2 regions of the Arthrobacter sp. YA7-1 genome follow, and region 2 is predicted to be linked to the other one. Evidence: riboswitches for the same ligand, from Rfam matches in the RefSeq annotation. Region 2 holds a riboswitch; the other holds the start of a gene.
What was found. A riboswitch is a leader RNA that binds a small molecule or an ion and turns the genes downstream of it on or off. The one in region 2 is predicted to bind cyclic di-AMP.
Positions count from the first base shown of each region.

Region 1 (4,205 bases), 320 kb from region 2:
GCAGGATCCGCGCCTTTGCGCCCGAGGTTCCTGCGCTTTTCCTCACCGCCAAGGATGACGTGCAGGACCGGATCGTGGGGTTGGCCGCGGGCGGCGACGATTATGTCACCAAGCCCTTCAGCATGGAGGAAGTCCTCCTGCGCCTGCACCGCTTGGTCCAGCGCTCGGGGGTGGCTGCGATGGACACGGCCGAGCTGGTGGTAGGCGACCTGACCTTGAACGTTGACACCCGTGAAGTCACCCGCGGCGGCGAAGACATCCCGCTCACCGCGACCCAGTTCGAACTCCTGCGCTACCTCATGGAAAATCCCAAGCGCGTGGTTAGCAAGGCCCAGATCCTGGACCGCGTGTGGGATTACGATTTCGGCGGCCAGGCCAACATCGTGGAGCTTTACATCTCATACCTTCGCAAGAAGATCGAGGCCAACCATCCGCCCATGATCCACACGGTGCGCGGAGCCGGCTACGTCATCAAGCCTGCCGAATAGCCGGGGCGTCGAATGTCCGCACTCTCGGGTATCCCCCGCCAAACCGACCACAGCTGGTTCAATCCCTCAACCTGGCACTTGCGCACCCGCTTGATCCTCCTCTCCATGGCGCTCCTCGTGGCCATCTGCGGCGCAGTCGGGGTGGTCAGCTATGCCTCCATGGACGTGTTCCTCACGAAGCAACTGGACCAGCAATTGATGCAGGCGTCGCACGGGCGCCCGCCGCAAGGCAACCCCGGCGGCCGTCCGGACCCCCTGGATCCCCGGGGCCAGAGCATCGGCACCTTGAACGCGCGAATCCTTGGCGGCCAGGTGAGCAGCGATGCCGGGTTCCTCTCCTCGGATGCCACCCGTACTCCGTTGTCGCCCAGCGATGCCGGAATACTGTTGGCGCTCCCCTCCGATGGCCGTCCGGTTGATCGCACCCTCTCCAATGGCGGCTACCGGCTGGTAGCCGCCGAAACCCCCTATGGCGATGTGGTCATCACGGGGCTGCCGCTTGCCTCGAAAGAAGACACCGAGGCCTCGCTCGTGTGGACCATGGTGCTGGTGTCCTTGGGCGGGCTGATCCTGATCGGGCTGGCCGGAACCGTCCTGATCCGCCGTACCATGCGCCCTCTGGAGCAACTTTCCGACGTCGCCACGAAGGTATCGAAACTTCCGCTCGACGCCGGTGAGGTGGCACTCGCGGTGCGCGTTCCGGCGTCGGCGGCCCACCCGGGCACAGAGGTGGGAAGCGTGGGCCATGCATTGAACCTCATGCTGGACAACGTCTCGAGCGCCCTCGAGGCGCGCCAGCAAAGCGAAACGAAAGTGCGCCAGTTCGTGGCCGACGCGTCACACGAACTACGCACTCCGCTGACGGCCATCCGCGGCTACACAGAGCTCTTGCGCATGACCGAGACGTTCACCGAGGACGGCCGCAAATCACTGGGCCGGGTGCAAAGCCAGTCCGAACGCATGACCACCCTCGTGGAGGACCTCCTTCTGCTGGCCCGGCTTGACGAAGGCAAGGCCCCGGAGTTCACCGATGTGGACCTCACGCAGTTGGTGGTCGAAACCGTCAGCGACGAGAAAGTCATGGCCCCCGAACACATCTGGCAGCTCAAGCTCCCGGATGAGCCCATCACGGTCCGCGGCGACACCACTCAGCTCCACCAGGTCTTGGCAAATCTGCTCTCCAACGCCCGCAAGCACACGGAGGCGGGTACCACCGTGGTCACCGGCGTCATGCGTTCCGCCGATGGCAGCGCCGTGGTGACCGTGACGGATAACGGGCCGGGCATCCCGCCGGATTTCCAGGGCAGGATTTTCTCGCGCTTTGCCCGTGCCGACGCCGCCCGCTCCGGTTCCGAGGGCACGTCCGGGCTCGGCTTGTCGATCGTGGAATCCATCGTTCAGGCGCATGGCGGTACTGTCGAAGTGGCATCGCGGCCGGGCCGGACGGAGTTTGCGGTGCGGCTTCCGGCGCTGAGGACCGCCACGGCCTGAAGGCCGTCCACAAAATGACGACGCCGGTGCGCGGCGAGCGCAAGTCGACGCACCGGCGTCGTGATCTCCGTTACCCAAATGTGACTTAAGCCGGATCCTCCTGTACCGTCGAATAGGTGCGCCGGATCATTCCGGCCGCCGCCGGGTAGGCGCCGAGCTCTGCCCCTCCCCGGTGCCAACAGTCCAGGCAGAGACGGGGGACCCAGGTCTCCGGGCAAGCGCTCATGTTGAGCCAGCCCTAGGGGTGAAGCCGCACCGCCACGATTCCCAGTGGCCACGGCCGGATGACCTCATCCGAATCCGACAGCTAACTCCGCAGGCGTCGAGAGGCAATCACCATGTCTGATTCCAGGAATCAGTCGCGCTCTGTTGCGCGCCACCGCGGCGAACCGGCCCGGAGAAACAAGTCACGTTCTACGTTGAGGCGAGTCGCTTCAAACCTCGGCACCGGCCAGCGCATGGCAGTTGTTGCCGGCGTCGTCGCCGTGTTCCTCGGTGCCGGTGCTGCAAGCCAGGCCGCCGGACAAGCCATCAATGCCCAGGACATGAGCCGTTCGTCGGATTCCCGCGCGGTTAGTCACTCAGCCACTCCATTGGCCACCGCCACGCCGTCGGCGAGCGCGAGCGCCAAGCCGAGCGCCACGCCGGTTCCGAGCCGGGCAGCCGCCCCGGCTCCGGCCGCCGTCGCGCCCCAGGCTGCCGCTCCCGCCGCTCCGGCCGCGCCTGCAGCCCCGGCCGCACCTGTTGCCCTCGACGATCCCGCCGGGGCCCAGGCCTATGCCGCTAGCCTCCTGCCCTCCTACGGTTGGGGTCAGGGCGAGATGTCCGCACTGATCACCTTGTGGAACAAGGAATCGGATTGGCGCACGACTGCCACCAACGCCTCCAGCGGCGCTTACGGAATCGGGCAGTCGCTGCCGGGCGCGAAAATGGCATCCGAGGGCGCCGATTGGCAGACCAACTACCAGACGCAGATCCGCTGGGGCCTGAACTACATCAAGGAACGCTACGGATCGCCGTCCGCGGCGTGGTCCTTCCACCTCGCGAACAACTGGTACTAAGCCAGGAGCCACGCACAAAGAACGCAGGGGTCCGTCCCTTCCGGGGGCGGACCTCTGCGCCTAGTGGCCACACATGCGAGTCGCCATGCCGGTCGGAGATCCACAGCCATATCACAGGTTCCGCCTAAAGCCCTCATAATCGGCAGCCGCACTCTGGATACATGACGCTCATCGAATCCACCTCCGGTACCCTGAAGGACCCCGCGGTGGTGCCGCCGGGCCTTCCCCTCCAGCCCAACGCTCCCCTCCAGCCCAACGCTCCCCTCCAGCGCAGCACGGTGCGACGCGCCCCCGTGGACACCCACACCGCCATCCCCGTGCTCGATGTCACGATCCCGGTCTTCAACGAGGAACGCGACCTTGAGGAGTGCCTGCGCCGGCTTCACGGCCACTTGCGCGAGACGTTCCCGCACGGCTTCCGCATCACCGTGGCGGACAACGCGAGCACGGACGGCACCTTGAAAATCGCTGAACGCGTGGCGAGGGAGCTGCCCGAACTCGCTGTTGTCCATCTTGAGGAGAAGGGACGCGGCAACGCCCTTCGCAAGGTGTGGCTTGCATCGCCGTCCCCGGTTCTCGCTTACATGGACGTGGATCTGTCCACGGACCTCGCCGCGCTGGCGCCCCTTCTGGCACCGCTGATCTCCGGCCACTCGGACCTCGCCATCGGCACGCGCCTGACGCGGAACTCAAGGGTTGTCCGCGGCCCCAAGCGCGAGTTCATTTCGCGCAGCTACAACCTGATGCTGCACTCGTTCATGGGCGCCCGTTTCAGCGATGCGCAGTGCGGCTTCAAGGCGATCCGGGCAGATGTCGCCCAGCAGCTCCTCCCCCACACCATGGACAACTCGTGGTTCTTCGACACTGAACTCCTGGTGGTCGCCGAACGCTGCGGACTCCGCGTGCACGAGGTTCCCGTTGACTGGATCGACGATCCCAATTCCAGCGTCGACGTGGTGCGCACTGCCCTGGCAGACATCCGCGGCATGGTCCGGCTGACCCGGGATCTCGTCTCGGGCCGCATCCCCGTTCCGGAACTGCGCGCAGCGCTGGCACGCGGGCCGCTTCCGGCGTCGTCGCGCATTGCCGAGCAGAGCCCGCGCAGCAGCCTTTTCGGGCAACTGGTCCGGTTCGCCGCGATCGGCGCTGCCTCCACCCTGGCCTA
Region 1 covers NZ_CP110114.1:560,152-564,356, reverse strand. The annotation lists gene OIT41_RS02755 (response regulator transcription factor) at 1-488, shown strand, start outside; gene OIT41_RS02750 (sensor histidine kinase) at 501-1,979, shown strand; cyclic di-AMP (ydaO/yuaA leader) riboswitch at 2,120-2,315, shown strand; gene OIT41_RS02745 (hypothetical protein) at 2,438-3,040, shown strand; gene OIT41_RS02740 (glycosyltransferase) at 3,202-4,205, shown strand, end outside.
Region 1: it holds a riboswitch for cyclic di-AMP, as region 2 does, so the genes downstream of both, OIT41_RS02745 (hypothetical protein) here and OIT41_RS04210 (NlpC/P60 family protein) in region 2, are expected to answer to the same signal.

Region 2 (4,205 bases):
CTAGATGGGTCGTGGCAGGTGGCAAGCTGCCTCCTTCGACTTCCCAATTCTGCCCGACGCCGCAGGCGGGGGCAGAACCGGAGGTGTCATAGTCCGCCACGTGGAAAGCATTTGTTTGGTCGGCTCCGGATGGGACGGCGGAAGAGCGCTGGACCGGCGTCGTAATTATCCGGAGTAATTCCAAATAAGCTAAGCTTGGAGCTGGCGAAAACACGCAAGATACTGCGCTCGAGGAGCTGAGCTGGATGACGGATCTGATCGATACCACTGAGATGTATCTTCGGACCATTTTGGAGCTTGAAGAAGAGAACATCGTGGCTCTTCGCGCACGCATCGCCGAACGCTTGCGGCACTCCGGCCCAACTGTTTCCCAGACGATCGGTCGGATGGAACGCGACGGCCTGGTGATTGTGTCCAACGACCGGCACCTTGAGCTGACCGAAACGGGCCGGAAACGCGCCACGGAAGTCATGCGCAAGCACCGGCTCGCGGAACGGCTCCTCGCCGATGTCATCGGGCTTGACTGGGCCTACGTCCACGATGAAGCGTGCCGCTGGGAGCACGTCATGAGCGAGCGCGTGGAGCGGCGGCTCTACGAGCTCCTGGACCACCCCACGGAATCGCCCTACGGCAACCCCATTCCGGGACTCGAAGCATTGGGCGGAGCCGCGTCCCACGCGTTTACGGACGGCGTGGTCAACCTCCTTGACGCGATGAACGAATACTCACCTGAAAACCGGGTCACCGTCAGCCGATTGGCCGAACCGATCCAGGTGGAACCGGAACTCCTGGTGCAGCTGGACGAGGGCGGAATCCGTCCCGGTGCCAGGGTTTCCCTGGAACGGGTGGGGGAGTACATCTCAGTCCGCGTGCCCAATATCGACGGCGCCCTGGAGCTGCCGCCGGAGGTTGCCTCGCACGTGTTTGTCACGGTCGCCTAGCCTCTCCGGCAAGGCGAGCGGCAAAGATAACGAAATTATTACCGCGGGGGCTTAATCCCCTATAGTTGGGTACTGGCGCCGATACCAAAGCGTTACCTGATCCGAAGCCGAGTTCTGCCAGTGGATCAGGTGGATTAGTCCATTCACTGGCAGAAGCGGGGGAACCACCATCGGCCGTCGAAAGACGGCCTTGGGGTGAAGTCCGCAGCAGAAGCACACATTGCGCAGGGTCCTCCTCGGAGTAGCCCTGCGCTTCGCGTCCTTCGTGCGGACCGGGTCCACGATCTCTCTGGCCCGAATCCGACAGCTAACTTCGCAGGCTTGCCAGAGAGGAAAACCTTGACCACGCAGAACACCAGGGGCCGCAGGCGCGCGTCCGGTCCTGCTGCTGAGCTGCGGAGCGCAAGCGCCGTCGAGCACCAGCGGCCCCGCGATCCCCATCGCGAACTCCGCCGCCGCAAGGGACCTTTGCGGCAGATGGCCGAGTTCGCCGCAGCGAGCGGAGCGGGGCAGAAGGCCGGCGTGGCCCTTGCGGCTACCGGCCTCATCCTCACGATCGCCATGCCGGGCGCCGGCGCCATGACGGCCACCCCTGAGTTGAACCAGACGGCCCTGGCAGTGGGAACCCAGCCTGAAATCCCGGCCGCGGCAAGCGCCACGATCGATTTCAGCCGCGCTGCGGTTTCCACCACGGCAGATCCGGACAGCAGGCTCAAACAGCTCCTGAGCGCGCAGTCCGTCGGCACCATCACGACGTCGTCCTCCAAGGGCACACTCGGGGCGCCGCTGGATACCCTGATCACGGCCTCGCCGTTCGGTTACCGCGTGAACCCCATCACGGGCGGCCTAGGCGAATTCCACCGGGGCCAGGACTTCGTGGCCCAGTGCGGCACCCAGGTCCATGCCGCTGCGGCGGGCAAGGTGACCTTCGCCGGCTGGCATCCGTATGGCGGCGGGAACCGCATTGTGGTGGACCACGGCAACGGCCTGGAAACCACGTACAACCATTTGTCTTCGTTCAACGTCCACGTGGGCCAGACTGTCAGCCGCGGCGACGTCATCGCGTTGAGCGGCACTACCGGCGCCTCCACCGGCTGCCACCTCCATTTTGAAGTCATGGTCAACGGCGACGTCGTCGACCCCCTGGGCTGGCTGTAGCCAATCCGATGGAAGCCTCTCGCATGCTTGTCACGCTCCGTGACCTGAATGTGACATTCAGCCAAAACTCATGTACCGTCTAAGACGCATCAACTTTTAGAGAGTTGATGCACTCGAGTGGATTGCCTAGCTCTGCCACTGCTCGAGGTTCCGTTCGCAAAACATCGTCTGGCAGAGGCGGGGGACCCACTTTTGGTCATCTTCACGGATGGCCTTGGGGTTAAGTCGCACAACTTCCGAGAGGGAGAAGTGTGGCCGGATGACTCCCATCCGAATCCGACAGCTTACCTCGCGGGCATAGGGAGAGGCCTCTTAACGTGTCTTCACGCTCTACTGTCGCGCGCCACCGTGCCGCGGTCACCAAGACCAACTCGCTTGCCGTTATCGCTAAGACTGTCGGCAGCAACGCCGGTGGCGTAGGCCGTCAGGCAGCGGTTATCGCAGCTGCTTCCGGTCTGGTGCTTACTAGCGGTATCGCAGCCAACGCTGCAGAAACCAACGTCCCCCGCGAGTCCACTTCGACTTCCGCCCTGGAAGTCCAGTCCGTCGCCCAAGCCAGCATTTCGGCCGACTCCTCCGTCGCCATCAAGTACGAGCGCCCGACGGTTTCCACCGAGGCTGCTCCGGTTGTTGCTGCTCCGGTCGCTACCCAGGAAGCTGCTCCTGCTCCGCAGGCTGCAACGGGTGCCGCTACCGGCGTCTCGACGCTTTCCGTGACTGCTGCTGTTTCTCCCGCAACGAAGGTTGCCAGCGGCCAGGGCGCGGCAATTGCTGCCGCAGCTTACGCACAGCTTGGCGTTGCCCAGGACTGCACGGCCCTGGCTTCGAACTCCTTGGCTGCCGTTGGCATCCACTTCCACGGTTGGCCGGCAGACTACCTCTCCCTCGGCCGCACGGTCAGCGCTGCTGAAGCGCAGCCGGGTGACCTCGTCTACTACCAGAACGGTGGCATGGGCATGGCCCACATCGCCGTTTACGTCGGCAACGGCATGGCAGTCCACGGCGGCTGGAACGGTGGCACCACCGCCCTGTACAGCGTCAACGTCGGTTCCGGCCCGGTCTTCATCCGCGTCGGTGGCTAATTAGCTCCGGCTACATAGTTTTCACTGGAACATCCCCGTCGGTCCGCCGGCGGGGATGTTCCGTTTTAACCAGCATGCGCAAACGTGTCCGGCACATGAACTTTGACCGACACCGTCCTGGAACTCACGCTAGGATTCGTTGATCTGGCCTCCGGGTGTTTACTCTTAGGTTGTCGATCCACAGCCCGTACATGCAGAGGGCAGCCGGCCCTCGCGCCCCTGACGGGTGCGGCCGTGAAGAGGTACGTGCATGCGCACACTCGTTCTGAATGCTGGATATGAACCGCTGGCGGTAGTAACCTTCCGCCGGGCGCTGGTCCTTGTGCTCACCGGGAAAGCGAGCGTAGTGGCCGAAGGCGACGAGCCTGTCGTCGGGCCACAGGAGATTCTCGGACGTCCGTCCGTGATTCTGCTCAATCGCTACATCCGGCCAAGGTACAACACCATCACGGCGGTTACACGCCGCGGCGTCCTGCGCCGCGACGGCCACCGTTGCGCCTATTGCGGGAAAGCAGCCCACACCATTGACCACGTCCACCCCAAATCCAGGGGCGGCGCGGATTCCTGGGAAAACCTGGTGGCAGCGTGCCTTCGCTGCAACAACGCCAAGAGTGACCACACTCCAGCCGAGATGGGCTGGAAACTGAGGTTCACTCCCGCGGCGCCCACCGGGACTATCTGGCAGATCAAGGAGCTTGAGAAACCTGCGCCCGCATGGGATCCCTTCCTCCTCCCTGAATCGGCGGCCTGAACCGGAATTGAGCCGCTTCCCGGGTAATCTGGGCGGGTGGACTTTGATGCGGTGGTATTGGCGGGTGGCAAGTCCTCCCGCCTCGGCGGCGTGCCCAAAGCCCATCTGAGGTACGACGGCGCAACGCTCCTTCAGCGTGCCCTGGCGGCCACGCGCGGAGCCCGGAGAGTCGTCGTCGTCGGGCCGGATCCCGGCACATTGCCGGACGGCACGTTGACCGCACGGGAGGACCCGCCCTTCGCCGGACCGGCAGCCGCGATCGCCGCCGGGCTC
Region 2 covers NZ_CP110114.1:879,814-884,018, forward strand. The annotation lists gene OIT41_RS04200 (metal-dependent transcriptional regulator) at 246-941, shown strand; cyclic di-AMP (ydaO/yuaA leader) riboswitch at 1,068-1,278, shown strand; gene OIT41_RS04205 (M23 family metallopeptidase) at 1,281-2,099, shown strand; cyclic di-AMP (ydaO/yuaA leader) riboswitch at 2,229-2,411, shown strand; gene OIT41_RS04210 (NlpC/P60 family protein) at 2,417-3,181, shown strand; gene OIT41_RS04215 (HNH endonuclease) at 3,432-3,932, shown strand; gene OIT41_RS04220 (molybdenum cofactor guanylyltransferase) at 3,969-4,205, shown strand, end outside.